2 linked regions of the Maricaulis maris genome follow. Each later gene encodes a partner of the first gene's protein in a complex. Links are inferred from orthologs where the notes say so. Each region holds a gene or a part of one and is shown on either strand. Other genes may lie near its edges.

Region 1 (8,928 bases):
GATGATGGCCAAGACGACCGGCCTGCTGACCGGCGCCCTTCCTGATCAACCCGAGCGCTCAGAGCTTCCACCCGATACAGATCCGCGTTCGCCGCAACAGCGCATCGATGACCATGTCCGCCGCGTCAGAACCGATGGCCGCGAGGGTCAGCCGGCGCGACTGGACGGGCTCGATCTGCGCGCGGTCGAGGGCCTGGCGGGCAGCCCGCTGACCGCCTTGCATGCCGTCGGAGCCAATCTGTCCGGGCTCGACCTTCATGGGGCCGAGCTTCAGGGCGCGCGCCTCTCCGGAGCCGATTTGCGGCGCTGTGACCTGAGCGGGGCAGACCTGCGCGGCGCCGACCTTTCCGGAGCCAATCTCAGCCATGCGAGGCTTGTCGGTGCCCGGCTCGATCCACTGACCCTGGGCGGCGGACGCAACCTGGCCACCAACCTGACCGGCGCCCGCCTGCGGTTCTGTGACCTGCGCGGCACCCGCCTCGTCGAGGCGCGGACCGAAGGCGCTGATTTCCTGCACGCCCGTCGCGACCCGGCCTGACCCGACCGGATCGCTTGTATCGGGGGCTAGCCTTTGAGCCAGTCGGCCAGAACCGCCTCGCGGTCAGCACCCGGTGTCGGGGCAATCCCCTGGATCGCGCCCGGCGTCCGGGAGAAGCGCGGGGCCGGTGCGGCCTGACGGACACCCTCAACCTCGACATAAACGCCCCGCTCGACCATGTGCGGATGCTCGGCAGACTCGGCATAGGTCAGGACCGGCGCGAAACAGGCATCGCTGCCTTCCAAGAGGTCGCACCAGTGCTGGCGTGGCTGGGAGTTGAACAGGGCCGCCAATTCCTTTTTGGCCTCGGCCCAGCCCTTGCCGGACCAGTCAGCCGGCCAGGCCTGACCGTCAAACCCGGTCTTCTCGCACAGCAGGGCATAGAACTCCGGCTCCAGAGGACCGACCGAAATGAAGCCGCCATCGGCGCATTCATAGACGCTGTAGAAGTGCGCGGCGCCGTCGAGCAGATTGGTGCCCCGTTCGGGTGACCACAGACCGACTGCCGCCAGCTGGTGTTGCGAGGCCATCAGCGAGGTCGCGCCATCGACAATGGCGGCATCGACGACCTGTCCCTCGCCCGTGGCGCGGGCATGGTGCAGCGCGGCCAGAACGCCAAAGCCGAGATACATGGCGCCGCCGCCGAAATCACCGACGAGATTGAGCGGAATGGCCGGCTTCTCGATATCACCGATTGCACCCAGTGCACCGGTCAGGGCGATATAGTTGAGATCGTGGCCGGCGGCATGGGCCAGCGGGCCATACTGGCCCCAGCCCGTCATCCGGCCATAGACCAGCGCCGGGTTCCGCGCGAGCGCGATATCGGGGCCCAGACCCAGCCGTTCCATCACGCCCGGCCGGTAGCCTTCCAGCAGGATATCGGCGCTGGCGATCAGCTGCCGCGCGGTTTCCAGCTCGTCCTCATCCTTGAGATTGAGCGCCACCGAGCGCCGGCCGCGGCCAAGCACGTCTGCGGCGCCGAGGCCGTGGGCGCCGGGCCGGTCGATACGGACCACGTCTGCGCCCATGTCGGACAGCATCATGGCGCAGAACGGCGCCGGCCCCAGACCGACAAACTCCAGCACTTTAACCCCTTTTAGAGGACCTTGGGCTTTCATGGGGGATCACCTCTCGAATCGATTGTTTTGAAAGCGTGGCACTTGTGACAAACTCGCGAAACACCGGAGGACCGGGGATCATGGCTGGGGGACGTATGGGACGCGAACTCGACGTCCTGGTATTCGGTTTGTCCGACCGTGTGGGAGCGCTTGCTGAACAGCTTGGCCGCCTCGCACTGAATTGTCGCCTGGTGCGGGCCGACAGCCCGCCGGCGCGTCGGCATCACTACTGGTCGGTCGGCGTCATCCTCGCCGAATGCGACCGCGATGTTGAAGACGGCCTCAAGGCCTTCCAGCGCTTTGCCCCGGGCGAACGTCCGACGCTCGTCGTCGGACCGGAGAGTTTCGGGACGGATGACCAGGTCGATGCCTGGATCCGCGAACCGGCGCCGGCCGTCCAGATCGCGGCGCGCATCCGGGCCCTGTTCCGCTTGCATACAATGGAGATCATGGCCCGCCGCCGGACCGCAGTCAGCGCGCTCTATGGGCAGAAGCCCGGTCTCGTCGAACGTCAGGACCAGCCGCCCTGCGTGCTTTATGTCGGTGACGCTTCACCGCGCTTCATGGCGCTGCAACACACGCTGGCCTCGGCCAATGCGGAGATTGTTGCTGCCTTCTCATCCTATTCCGCCTTTGACTATCTCCACGAGCGCGCCTTTGACGCCGTCGTGCTGAACGCGGCCGGCAAGCGCGATATCGCCTTCACGATCTCGTCGGCGATGCGCCGCAATGCGCGCCTCTATCACACGCCCGTCCTGCTGCTCACCGATGATGTCGATCCGGACACCGCCGAGGAAGCCTTTGCCCGCGGCGTCTCCGACCTTCTGCCGCCGCAGACGCCTGATGACGAGCTGCGCGAACGGGTGCTCACCCTGACCGCCGAGCGTCGCCGTCGGCGCGAAGCCAAGGCGACCCTCGAGGCGTGCCGCGACACGCGCTCCCTCGATATCGAAACCGGGCTTTTTCACGCCGGCTATCTGATCTCGCATCTGCAGGACCTGCTGCAGGCGAGTGCGCGTGACGAGCTGAACTTCTCGGTCATCGCTCTCCAGGTCATGCTGCCGGAAGGCCGCGAGCGTCCTGACGATGTTTCGGCCGAGAAAGCGCGTCGTCAGTTTGCCGCCATGCTCCGGCACTTGCTGCGGACCGAGGACGCCGCTGCCCGGTTTGACGAGGACGTCTTCCTCGCAGCCCTGCCGTTCACGGACGCGACCGGGATTGATTCGGTTGCAGCGCGCGTTGCCGCGATCGCCGAATGCACGGCCTTTGAAGGCGATGATCCCTTGCGGCCCTTCCGTCTCACCGTCCGCGCGGCCCCGGTCCAGACCCGGCCGGGCGAGACAGCGGAGGCACTCGTCGAGCGCGCCGTGCGCAGCCTGGCCCGCCCTCACCCGGTTATCGCCAGCGCCTAGGCGCCAGCCGTTTCGGCTTGTCGTGCACGCATGGCAAGGTCGGCGAGCGGTGCCAGTGCCCGCTCGATGGCCCGCAACCGGTCTTCCGGCTCATCCCATTCCGCGCGCAGGACAATCTTGCGATCGGGACGGACCTTGAACAGGGCAGGATTGGCCGAGATGTGGGCGATCAGCCCCGCCGGATCGATAAAGCTGTCATTGCGCAGATGGATGACCGCACCCTTCGGTCCGGCATCGACCTTCTCGACCCCGGCCGTCTTGCACAGCGCCTTGACGGCGACCACACGCAGCAGGGTCTCGACCTCACGCGGCAACGGACCAAAGCGGTCAATCAGCTCGGCGGCGTAGGATTCGCGCTCGGTCTTGTTCTCCAGTGATGACAGACGGCGATAGAGTTGCAGGCGCACATCGAGGTCGGGCACGTAGTAATCCGGGATCAGCACGGCACCGCCGGCATTGATCTGCGGCGACCAGTCGCTCTCGTCACTCTCGTCACCACCAGAGCGCAGCGAGGCCACCGCCTCCTCCAGCATGGACTGATAGAGCTCCACGCCAACATCCTTGATGTGACCGGACTGCTCCTCGCCGAGCAGGTTGCCACCGCCGCGCAGATCCAGATCGTGCGAGGCCAGCGTGAAGCCGGCACCCAGCGAATCAAGCGATTGCATGACCTTGAGACGCTTCTCCGCACTCTCGGTGATCTTGCGGCGCATCGGTGTCGTCAGATAGGCATAGGCCCGGGTCTTGGACCGGCCGACGCGGCCGCGCAGCTGGTAGAGCTGGGACAGGCCGAACTGGTCGGCGCGGTGAACGATCAGCGTGTTGGCGGTCGGGATATCGATCCCGGATTCAACGATCGTGGTCGACAGCAACACGTCATAACGGCCCTCATAGAAGGCGGTCATGATGTCCTCGAGCTGGGAGGCCGCCATCTGCCCATGGGCCGCGACGAAGGTCACTTCGGGCACGCTTTCGCGCAGATAGCTGACGGTGTCTTCCAGGTCGGCAATGCGCGGCACGACAAAGAAGGCCTGTCCGCCCCGGTATTTCTCGCGCAACAGGGCCTCGCGGACGCTGACCGGGTCAAACGGCGCCACATAGGTACGAACCGCGAGACGGTCGACCGGTGGCGTGGCGATGATAGAAAGGTCGCGAATCCCGGTCAAAGCGAGCTGCAAGGTCCGCGGAATCGGCGTCGCAGTGAGCGTCAGGACGTGTACGTCGGAACGTAATTCCTTCAGCCTTTCCTTGTGCTTGACCCCGAAATGCTGCTCCTCGTCGACGATCAGCAGGCCGAGATCGCTGAACGTCACGGTCTTGGCCAGCAGGGCATGCGTACCGATCACGATCTCGACCTTGCCGTCGGCCAACTCCTCACGGGTGGCCTGGGCTTCCTTGGCCGTCACCAGACGCGAGAGAAGGCGCACCTTCACCGGCCAGCCACGGAAGCGATCGCTGAAGGTCTTGTAGTGCTGCCGGGCAAGCAAGGTCGTTGGCGCCACGACGGCCACCTGCTGGCCGCTCATGGCGACCACGAAAGCCGCGCGCAGGGCGACTTCGGTCTTGCCGAATCCGACATCGCCGCAAATCAGACGGTCCATCGGCCCGCCCCGCCCGAGATCGGTCAGGACATCGTCGATGGCGTTGAGCTGGTCGTCGGTTTCCGGATAGGGGAAGGCCGAGCAGAACTCATCGAAAATGCCGCTCGCCGGCTCAATCGGATCGGCCTTGCGGGCCAGACGTTCCGCCGCGATCTTGATCAGCTGGTCGGCCATGTCGCGCAGGCGCTTCTTGGCCTTGGCCTTGCGTGCCTGCCAGGCAACGCCGCCCAGCTTGTCGAGCTGCGCGGTCTCCGAGTCGGCGCCATAGCGCGACAGCAGCTCGATATTCTCCACCGGCAGGTAGAGCTTGGCCTGACCGGCATATTCCAGCTCGATGCAATCGTGTGGCGCGTCCTGCACCGGCAGGGTCTTCAGACCAATGAAGCGTCCCAGGCCATGATCGGCATGGATGACAAGATCGCCCGGCGACATTGATCCGGCCTCAACGATAATGTCTGCGGATCGCCGTTTCTTGCGGGGCCGGGCCAGCCGGTCACCGAGAATGTCCTGTTCCGAGAGGACGGCAAGGGTTTCGGTCTCGAAGCCCCGCTCCAAAGGCAGCACGGCGCGGCACACCCCGCCCTTGCCGCCGGAAGCGACATCGCGCCAGTTCTCGACCAGTGGGATCCGGGCAATGCCATGATCGCCGAGAACGCTTGAAAGACGTTCCGAGGCGCCACCGGTCCAGGAGGCCAGGAGGACCGTCTTGCCTGCCTCGCACAGCGCCTTGATATGGCCGGCCACGGCGTCAAAGACATTGGTGTTCTCGGCGCTGCGCTCAGCCGTGAAGCCGCGGCCCTGCTTGCCACCGATATCAATGCTCTGCGGCCCGGGCTCGCGGAAAGCCGTGTAGCGACGGACCGGACGTTCACCGAGGGCGCGCTCCCAGTCGTCCGTCGCAAAATAGAGGGCGTCGGCCGGCAAGGCCCGATAGGCCGGTGCCGAGAGCGCCGATTCGTGCCGTGTCTCACCGGCCGCAATGCGCGAGTCGTGATAATCCTTGATCTGGCTGAGACGCTCATCGAGCGCTTCATCAGCGAGGTGGTCGGTCGAGATCAGGGTGTTTTCGGGCAGATAGTCGAAGGGCGTTTCCAGCTGATCATAGAACAGCGGCATCCAGTGCTCGACGCCGGCCGGCCGGGCGCCAGCGCTGACCGCTTCATAGACCGGGTCGCCGCCGCGCACGGCGCCAAAGGTCTTCACGAAACCGGAGCGGAAACGCGAAATGCTCGCTTCGTCGAGAAGGACCTCACTCACCGGTGTGAATTCGATCCCCTTGAGCTGACGCAGCGAGCGCTGGGTCTCCGGGTCGAAGGCGCGGATCGATTCGAGCGTATCGCCGAAGAAGTCGAGACGGACCGGCTCGGCGGCGCCGGGGGGATAGACGTCGACGACACCGCCGCGCACCGCGAAATCGCCCGGCTCCATCACCGTCGCCGTGCGGGCATAGCCATTAACCGTGAAGTGGCGGGTCAGCTCGTCGATATCGACGGTGCCGCCGGGCCGCAGAGACAGTCCGGCCTGTTGCAGGACTTCGCGCGGCGGGCAGCGCTGGGCCATCGCGTTGACGGTGGTGACCACCAGTGTGGTCCCGGTCAGCGCTCCGGAGGCCAGCTTCGCCAGGGTCGCCGCGCGTCGGGCCGCGACCCGCGGGCTGGGCGAAATACGGTCATAGGGCTGGCAATCCCAGGCCGGCAGGCGCAAGAGCTCGGTATCCGGGGCGAAGAATTGCAGCGCGGCGACAAAGGCCGCAGCGCGCGAATCGTCACGGGCGATGAAGATATTGACGCCGCCACGCAGGCGCGCCGTGTCAGCAAAGACAAGGGCATCAAGGCCTTCCGGCGCGCCGCATACGGTCGCACGGCCATGCACCGCAGCGACCATCTCGATTTCGGATACGCCGGTCCGCGTCTCAGCTGCCACCGGTCCTATTCCTTCGGACCGTCGCCATAGGCCGCGTCGGCCTCGACGCGGAAGCCCCTGAGGGCCTCCATCACCGGGCCTTCAAAACGCTCCGGCGTCGGCTGCTTGCCAAGGATCCAGGCATAGATATCGGCGTCCAGCTCATCGAGCAGGGCCTCGAAGAAATCCAGCTCCTCCGGGGACAGCCCGTCGAGGTGGGAATCGGCATAGCGCCCGAGGATGAGATCGGCTTCCTTGAAGCCGCGCCGCCAGGCCCGGATGCGGAGTTTCTTGCGTTGGGTTTCGATGTGATCTGTCATGACGGGGGCATATAGTCCTCCCCATCGCCGTCGTCGACCGGTGGCAGCCGCACAACTTGCCGATAAGGTGCAATCCATGCGCCCAGAGATTCTCTTTCCGCTGTTCCAGGATGTGACCAAGCTGCCCGGTATCGGCCCGCGGCTGGCGACGCTCGTGGAGAAGGTCTGCGGTGGCCGCATCCGCGATGTGCTGTTCACGCCGCCGACCGGATTGGTCGACCGGACCCAGCGGGTTCACATCGCTGACGCCCCGACCGGCATGATCGCCACGCTCACGGCAACCGTCGAGACGCACATCCCGGCCCAGCGTCAGGGCCAGCCCTACAAGGTGCGCCTGCGCGACGAGACCGGGTTTCTGCATTTGATCTTTTTCCACGCCCGTCGCGATTATCTGGCCAAGCTGCTGCCCGAGGGCGAGACGCGGGTGATCTCCGGCAAGGTCGAACGCTTCGGCTCGGAGATCCAGATCGTCCACCCCGCCCTCGTGGTGACCGAGGACGAGGCGTCGGACATGGCGCTCGTCGAGCCGGTTTATCCGCTTACGGCCGGGCTCACCGCAAAGGTCATGCGGCGCGCGGTCGAGGGCGCCCTCACCTTTGTTCCCGAGCTACCGGAATGGATCCCGGGCGATCTGCGCGGGACACATGGCTGGCCGGCGTTCCGGCCGGCGGTGAAAGCCTTGCACGCTCCGCAGCAGGCGTCAGCGCTGGAAGCCGACGCCCCGGAGCGGGAACGCCTTGCCTTCGACGAGATATTCGCTCGTCAGCTGGCCCTGCAGATCGTCCGGGCCCGCCGCCGCGCCCAGCCCGGACGAGCGCTGGCCAGTGATGGCACGGCCGTCGAAGCGGTCCTCGCTGCCGCACCGTTCAAGCCGACCGGGGCCCAGCTCCGCGCCTTCAAGGAAATCCGGTCCGATCTGGGTTCCGAGGCACGCATGACCCGTTTGCTGCATGGCGATGTCGGGGCTGGCAAGACCTTTGTCGCGGCCCTTGCCGCCGCCCATGCCGCCGGTGCCGGGGTGCAGACCGCGATCATGGCACCGACCGAGATCCTCGCCCGCCAGCACGGCAAGACCCTGACCGCGATGCTGGAACCGGCCGGCCTGTCGGTTGTGGCCCTGACAGGGCGCGACAAGGGCAAGGCCCGGGCTGCCATTCTAGAGCAAATGGCCTCCGGATCGGTGGATGTCGTTTGCGGCACCCATGCCCTCTTCCAGGATGGTATCGAGTTTTCCGATCTCGGCCTGGTGGTGATCGATGAGCAGCACCGCTTTGGTGTCTCCGACCGTATGCGGCTGACCTCCAAGGGCCGCCGTCCGGACACGCTGGTGATGACCGCCACACCCATCCCGCGCACCCTGTCCCTGTCCGTCTATGGCGATCTGGACGTGTCCCGCCTCGACGAGAAACCGGCCGGACGCATCCCGCCGGATACCCGCCTGGTTTCGATGGAACGGCTCGATGAGGTGGTCGAAGGCGTGCGCCGCGCCATCGGACGCGGTGACCGGGTCTACTGGGTCTGCCCGCTGGTCGAAGAGAGCGAGATGTCCGAGCTGTCGGCAGCGGAGGACCGCTGGCGCCATTTGCGGGCCGTTCTGGGCGATGATCGCGTCGGCCTGCTGCATGGCCGCATGAAGCCGGCCGAGAAGGAAGAGATCGCGACCCGCTTCCGCGCGGGCGAGATGGATGTGCTGGTCGCGACCACCGTGATCGAGGTCGGGGTCGATGCGCCCGACGCCACGGTGATGATCATCGAGCACGCCGAGCGTTTCGGCCTCGCCCAGCTGCATCAGCTGCGTGGCCGGGTCGGGCGGGGCGACAAGCCCTCCTCCTGCCTGCTGCTCTACAAGGCGCCGCTCGGGGATACCGCGCGGGCGCGCCTGGAGATGATGCGCGAGACCGATGATGGTTTCAGGATTGCCGAGGAGGACTGGCGCCTGCGCGGTGCCGGTGACCCGCTCGGGCTGCGACAGAGCGGTCTGCCGCATTTCCGGCTCGCCGATCTCGAACAGCACTCAGCCCTGATCGAGCTGGCCAA
Region 2 (6,725 bases), 630 kb from region 1 along the record:
TGTCCTTCGGAGCCGTCATGTCCAGTCAGCCCATCCCCGTCCTGCGCAGTGCGGGTGCCGCCTACAGCTTCCTGTATGCCCATTGGCGCCGCTTCCTGCTGGCCGCTGCGCCCTTCACGCTGGCCTATGCCGTTCAGCTCTGGCTCGCCCAGAAGGCGCTGGGTGCGCCACTGTCCGGCTTCTGGCTGACCCTTGACGCCACGGCGATGATTGCCCTGACGGTGGGTAGCCTCGCCTTTTCGGCGATGAGTTTCCGGCTGGCGGTGCGCGGCGAATATGCGGGCCAGTGGGGTTTGCGCCTCGGCGGTGATGAGTGGCGATTGTTCGTGGTGGCGCTGCTCAATGCGGCCCTGGTGCTGATCGTCGCCCTGTTGACCGCGATGTTTGCCTTTGTCGTCTTCAGCACGATTGCCGGTGGTGCCATCGAGCAGGCCGGCATTGATCCGGAAGCGGCCGGCGTCGATCTGCCGACCGCCATGAGCTACATGTCGACCGCGGACTGGGTTGCCGCCTGGGTGGTCAACGGGATCGCCTTCCTGCTGGTCGCCTGGCTGGTCGCCCGCTTGTCGATGTCCTTCCCGGCCAGTTTCGCCCAACAGGCTGTGCGGGTGCTGTCGGTGTGGACGCTGAGCGAAGGCCAGGCCTGGCGGATTCTGGGGGCCATGGCGCTGGCGGCACTGCCCTTGATGCTGGTCCAGATCGGTCTTTACGAGCTTGTCTGTCTTGCCCTCGACGCACGCCCCCTGATGACGCCCGTGACCGTCGGCGACGAAGTCATGACGTCGGGCGGGTTTGCCCGGGCGCCGGAATATCTGCGGGTGACGGGGCTGTTCTCGGTCATCAACCTGCCGGTGATGGCAGGTCTCTATGCCCAGTTCTACAAGGTTCGCAGCGCCGAAACCGCCTAGCGGGACGGATCCAGCCCGCTTCCCGGTGGTGCTTTGCCCCGGATTGCGCATGATGGGACCATCATGACGCAAAGGCAGGGGGCTGACATGGCCACGCAGAGCTTTGATATCGGCAAGGGCATCTTCTGGTTTTTCATCCGCTTCGGCGAACGACCGGCCGGCGCGCTCTGGCTGATGCTGTTCCAGACCCTGTGTGTGCTGGCCCTGATGGGCGTTGGCGTGCTGGTGATGGGCCCGGCCTATCTCAACCTGTTCGAGCTGATCGGGGCCGATGCGACCGGCCATCTCGCGGACGCCGAGGCGGCCCGCCTGGTCCTCGACGTCATGATGCCATTCCTCACTTACGGCTTCCTGATTGTTCCGGTCACGCTGTTGCTTGCCGTGATGTTCCAGGCGGCCTGGTTGCGCTTCCTGACCAAGGGCGAGATCAAGCCGGTCATCCCGCTGCGCCTCGGTGGCGACGAGCTGCGCCTGATCGGCGTCAACCTGCTCTACCTCGCGGTGGCGGTCATGGCCTATTTCGGGATTGTCACCGTGCTGGGTCTATTCGGCTTCGGCGCCATCATGATGGCCCAGGATAGTGGCGGTTCCGCTGCGATGGGGATTAGTGCAGGCCTGTTGATCGGCACCGGGGTGCTCGGTGTCCTGATTGGCCTGGTCATTCTCGGCGTCCGCCTGGCCTCGGCACCGGCGCTGACCGTGCTGGATGGCCGTCTGCGCTTCTTCGAGAGCTGGGAGGCCAGCAAGGGCGTCTTCTGGGCACTGCTGGCCAGCTATGTTGTCGTTTATGTCCTGATGGGTCTTGTCGGCGGCATTCTGGGCGTCATCGTTCAACTCATTCTGCTCGCGGCTTTCCTGCCCATGATCATCGAATTCGTCGACCTGGCCGACCACGGCCAGATGGCGGACCCGGACGCCGTGCTCGCCAGCCTCCAGTCCAGCTTCACCGAGCCGGGCACGATTGTGGCGATGATCGCCGGTTTTGCGGTGCTCTACGCGATTCAGGTCCTTCTGGAAGGGATCTGGCATTCGGTCGGTGCCTATAACGCCGTGCGCGTCCGCAGCGGCGGCGAGGGCGAGGCGGGCGACGCTCCGGTCCTCGGCAAGGATCACCCGATGGGCGCCTCGCCCAGCGAGGGCTGACGGGCAGCGATCATGCCGGCAAACCGATGGGGGACGAACCCCGGTCTGGTTGCTTGCGTCTGGCCATGCTAGAGGCACACGAAGCGCTGGGGAAATTCATGAAAGACATCAATCCGATGAACGCGGTCGCCCTGTTCCTGGTTGTCGGGAAACTGCGGCCGAATTCGACGACCGTGCTGGCGGGCTGGACCTTCGTCTGGTTCTTTCTGGTCAGTCTCCTGCAGCTCACCCTGCAGCCAGTGCCGCCGGCCCCCGGCGCGGAAGTCGGTCCGGCCATGGCGTCCTATTTCGCCAGCCTGGCGGTGATGCTGCCGATCGGATTGATCAGCTGGGCGCTGCCCTTTGCAGCCTGGATGCGTCTGCTGACGACCGGCCAGGGTAATGGCCTCATTCCCTTCCGCTTTGGCGCCGAGGAATTCTGGGCGCTGGCAGTGCTTCTGGCGCTGTTCGCGACCTACCTGGTTGCGATGGTGGTCGTGACCGTCATCGCCGTGGTCCTCGTGAGCCTGGTTCCGCTGCTGGCTTTTCTGGGGATTTTTGTGGTTCCGGCCGTCACCGTGGCGGTGGTCTATATCGGCCTCCGGTTGACCCCGGCAGCCGCGCTCAGCGCAATGACGCACCGCTTTGCCATCACGGCGACCTGGCAGGCCATGAAGGGCCGGATCGGCTCCGTCCTGATGGCCTGGCTGGTCGTCGTCGCGGCCATGATTGCCGCCAGCATCGTAATGATGGCGCTCGGCCTGGTGATCCCCTCCTTCAACCTGCAGCAGGAAATGATGCAGATGCTGACCGGCGGGCCGCGGCCCGGCCTGGCTCAGCTGCTACCCTTTGCCTTCGTCAACATGGTGTTGAGCCTGCCGGTCACGCTGATGGGCTACAGCGTGACGGCCTACTACGCGATGGCGATCAGTGGCCGTGATGATGACTGGATGCGCGCGATTGCCGAGGCGGAAGCCCAAGCAGAGGGCGGGGTCGGGTAGCCAGGCTAACCCGCCTTCTTCCGCAATTCCTTCGCCCGCTCCAGCATCGGGGCTAGGTAACGCCCGGTCCAGCTGCGCTCGACCTTGGCGACGTCTTCCGGTGTGCCGACCGCGACGATCTCGCCGCCGCCATCACCGCCTTCGGGCCCGATATCGATCAGCCAGTCGGCGGTCTTGATCACGTCGAGATTGTGCTCGATGACCACGACCGTATTGCCGGCCTCGACCAGCTCGTGCAGGACTTCCAGCAGTTTGCGGACATCCTCAAAATGCAGGCCGGTGGTCGGCTCGTCGAGAATGTAGAGCGTCTTGCCGGTCGCGCGTTTGGACAATTCCTTGGACAGCTTGACCCGCTGGGCCTCACCGCCGGAGAGCTGGTTGGCCGGCTGGCCGATTTTCACATAGCCGAGACCAACGCGCTTGAGCGTCTCCATCTTGTCGCGCACCGCGGGCACGGCCTTGAAGAAGTCAGCGCCTTCCTCGACCGTCATGTCGAGCACGTCGGCGATCGACTTGCCCTTGAACTGGATTTCCAGCGTCTCGCGGTTGAAGCGTTTGCCGTGGCAGACATCACAGGGCACGAAGACGTCCGGCAGGAAGTGCATCTCGATCTTCACCACGCCATCGCCCTGGCAGGCCTCGCAGCGTCCGCCCTTCACATTGAAGGAGAAGCGGCCCGGCTTGTAACCGCGCGTCTTGGCTTCGGGCAGCTGGGCGAACCATTCGCGGATCGGGGTGAAGGCGCCGGTATAGGTGGCCGGGTTGGAGCGCGGGGTACGGCCGATCGGCGACTGGTCGATATCGATGACCTTGTCGAGCCGGTTGAGGCCCTCGATCCGGTCGTGCGGGGCGGGCACCTGCTGGGCCTTGGAGAGCTTGCGGGCCGCAGCCTTGTAGAAGGTCTCGATGGTCAGGGTCGACTTGCCGCCACCGGACACACCGGTAACACAGGACAACACACCGAGCGGGAATTCCGCATCGACGGTCTTGAGATTGTTGCCGGTGGCGCCGACGACTTTCACGGTGCGCTTCTTGTCGATCTTGCGGCGTTTGGTCGGCACCTCGATCCGGCGTGTGCCGCGCAGATACTGACCTGTCAGGCTGTCGGGATTGGCGGTGACTTCCTCGGGCGTTCCCGCCGCGACGACTTCGCCACCATGGACACCGGCGGCCGGGCCGAGATCGACCACATAATCGGCGGTCAGGATGGCCTCCTCGTCGTGTTCGACAATGATCACCGTATTGCCCAGATCACGCAGTCCGCGCAGGCTTTCCAGCAGGCGGGTATTGTCGCGCTGGTGCAGGCCGATCGAGGGCTCGTCGAGCACGTAGAGAACCCCGGTCAGGCCGGAGCCGATCTGGCTGGCCAGACGGATCCGCTGGCTCTCGCCGCCTGACAGCGTGCCCGAGGCCCGGTCGAGGGTGAGATAGTCCAGCCCGACATCAACGAGGAACTTCAGGCGTTCGCGGATTTCCTTGAGGATGCGTTCGGCGATCTGGCGCTGCTTGGGTGTCAGCGTGTCTTCCACGGCGCTGAACCAGTCACGCGCCTTGCGGATGGACAGCTTGGTCGCGTCGGCGATGTCATGGCCATCGATCTTGACGCTGAGCGCTTCCGGCTTGAGGCGTCGGCCGCCGCAGGTCTCGCAGGGCTGGGCCGACTGGAAGCGGGCGAGGTCTTCGCGCACCCAGCTCGAGTCGGTCTCGCGCCAGCGCCGCTCGAGATTGGGGATCACGCCCTCGAAGGGCTTCTGGGTCTCGAACTTCCTCAGCCCGTCCTCATAGACGAAGGTGACCTTCTCCTTGGTGCCGAACAGAACGATCTTGCGGAAAGGCTCCGGCAGGTCGCGCCAGGCCTGGAACATGTCACCGCCGAAATGGCCGGCGAGGGCCTGCAGGGTCTGCTGATAGAGTTTCGAGGTTGCCCGGCTCCACGGTGCGATGGCGCCGTCCGAGAGCGGTTTGTCGCGGTCCGGGACGACGAGGTCCTCGTCAAACTTGAGTGATTGGCCCAGCCCGTCACAGCTCGGGCAGGCGCCGAAGGGATTGTTGAAAGAGAAAAGTCGCGGTTCGATCTCGGAGATGGTGAATCCGGAGACCGGACAGGCAAACTTCTCGGAGAAGACCAGGCGTTCGGCCTTGTCGTCCGCGTCCTTGCGGTCGGCGAACTCGCCCACCGCAATGCCATCGGCCAGGCGCAGGGCGGTCTCGAGACTGTCGGCGAGGCGGCTTTCGATGTCCGGCTTGATCACGATCCGGTCGACCACGACGTCGATGTCGTGCTTGAACTTCTTGTCGAGCGCGGGGACGTCTTCCAGCGTGTAGAATTCGCCATCGACCTTGACCCGCTGGAAGCCGGCCTTCAGCCACTCGGAGAATTCCTTGCGGTACTCTCCCTTGCGGCCGCGCACGACCGGCGCCAGCAGATAGAGACGGGAGCCGTCCTCCAGCGCCATCAGCCGGTCGACCATCTGGCTCACCGTCTGGCTCTCGATCGGCAGGCCGGTCGCCGGCGAGTAGGGGATGCCGACGCGGGCCCAGAGCAGGCGCATATAGTCGTAGATCTCGGTGACGGTCCCGACCGTCGAGCGCGGATTCTTCGAGGTCGTCTTCTGCTCGATCGAGATGGCCGGCGACAGGCCCTCGATCGAATCCATGTCAGGCTTGGACATCAGCTCGAGAAATTGGCGGGCATAGGCCGACAGGCTCTCGACATAGCGGCGCTGGCCCTCGGCATAGATCGTATCGAAGGCGAGCGAAGACTTGCCGGAGCCGGACAGGCCGGTGAACACGATCAGCTTGTCGCGCGGCAGTTCGACGGAAACATTCTTGAGATTGTGCTCGCGTGCGCCTTGCACGCGGATTTTGTCGAGCGCCATGCGTCTGCCTGTCTCCGGTCGGTCGCGCCTGTCGGTTGGGAATCACAACCGGTCTGGAACGTTAGGGGAACATCGCACGATCTGTCCAGCGCACGACATGATCGCCCTGAAATAGGACGCACACGGGTCCGGGTCCAGCGCCGTACGCGGGACCCCTGACAGCGTTGTGGCAGCAGGGGGCGGGGCCAAATGTGATTGGCCTGAGTCGGTTGGCTGGACTCTCCTCGCCGCCTCCTTTCAAATCGCCCGACTCGCGGTCCGGAATTGACGCGCGGAACAGAATGTGAACACTAGGCGGCCCGCCCGGAGAGGCGAGGCTGCAAGGATGGAGAACGGGCGATGGCGGGAAGCGTCAACAAGGTAATTCTGGTCGGCAATCTGGGACGTGATCCGGAAATTCGCCGCATGAACAATGGCGACCCGGTCGTCAATCTCTCGGTCGCGACCTCCGAGAGCTGGCGCGACAAGTCCTCCGGCGAACGCCGCGAGAAGACCGAGTGGCACCGTGTCGTGATCTTCAACGACAATCTCGCCAAGGTCGCCGAGAATTACCTCAAGAAGGGCTCCAAGGTTTACGTCGAAGGCCAGCTGCAGACCCGCAAATGGACCGACCAGAACGGCCAGGAGAAATACTCCACCGAGGTCGTGCTGCAGCGTTTCCGGGGCGAGCTGACCATGCTGGACGGCCGCAATGAAGGTGGTTCCGGCGGCAGCTTTGGCGGCGGTAGCAGCGGCGGCTATGACGAGATGGGCGGCGGCTCCGGTGGCGGCCAGCGCTCGGTTGACGGACCCAAGGAAGACTTCCGCAATGCAGA

What was found.
Region 2: the proteins of mfd (region 1) and uvrA are in contact, whole or in part, in a crystal structure (PDB 4DFC), measured with the Escherichia coli proteins. The link is inferred for Maricaulis maris from one-to-one orthologs.

Annotation. Positions count from the first base shown.
Region 1 is NZ_AP027270.1:1,424,883-1,433,810, reverse strand. The notes cover bases 2,865-6,926. They hold mfd (transcription-repair coupling factor), read right to left. Parts: upstream 6,554-6,926; coding sequence 3,065-6,553; downstream 2,865-3,064. Other genes in these bases: AAA969_RS06675 (succinate dehydrogenase assembly factor 2), read right to left, coding at 6,598-6,891; AAA969_RS06685 (hypothetical protein), read left to right, coding at 2,865-3,068. In the rest of the region: AAA969_RS06695 (pentapeptide repeat-containing protein), read left to right, coding at 1-538; AAA969_RS06690 (CaiB/BaiF CoA-transferase family protein), read right to left, coding at 565-1,656; more of AAA969_RS06685, read left to right, coding at 1,737-2,864; ATP-dependent DNA helicase RecG, read left to right, coding at 6,968-8,928. UniProt on the Escherichia coli protein: Couples transcription and DNA repair by recognizing RNA polymerase (RNAP) stalled at DNA lesions. Mediates ATP-dependent release of RNAP and its truncated transcript from the DNA, and recruitment of nucleotide excision repair machinery to the damaged site.
Region 2 is NZ_AP027270.1:795,414-802,138, forward strand. What follows is about bases 2,837-6,281. They hold uvrA (excinuclease ABC subunit UvrA), read right to left. Parts: upstream 5,911-6,281; coding sequence 3,037-5,910; downstream 2,837-3,036. Other genes in these bases: AAA969_RS03585 (hypothetical protein), read left to right, coding at 2,837-3,031; AAA969_RS03595 (single-stranded DNA-binding protein), read left to right, coding at 6,250-6,281. Outside these bases: AAA969_RS03575 (hypothetical protein), read left to right, coding at 18-908; AAA969_RS03580 (hypothetical protein), read left to right, coding at 996-2,051; more of AAA969_RS03585, read left to right, coding at 2,150-2,836; more of AAA969_RS03595, read left to right, coding at 6,282-6,725. UniProt on the Escherichia coli protein: The UvrABC repair system catalyzes the recognition and processing of DNA lesions. UvrA is an ATPase and a DNA-binding protein. A damage recognition complex composed of 2 UvrA and 2 UvrB subunits scans DNA for abnormalities.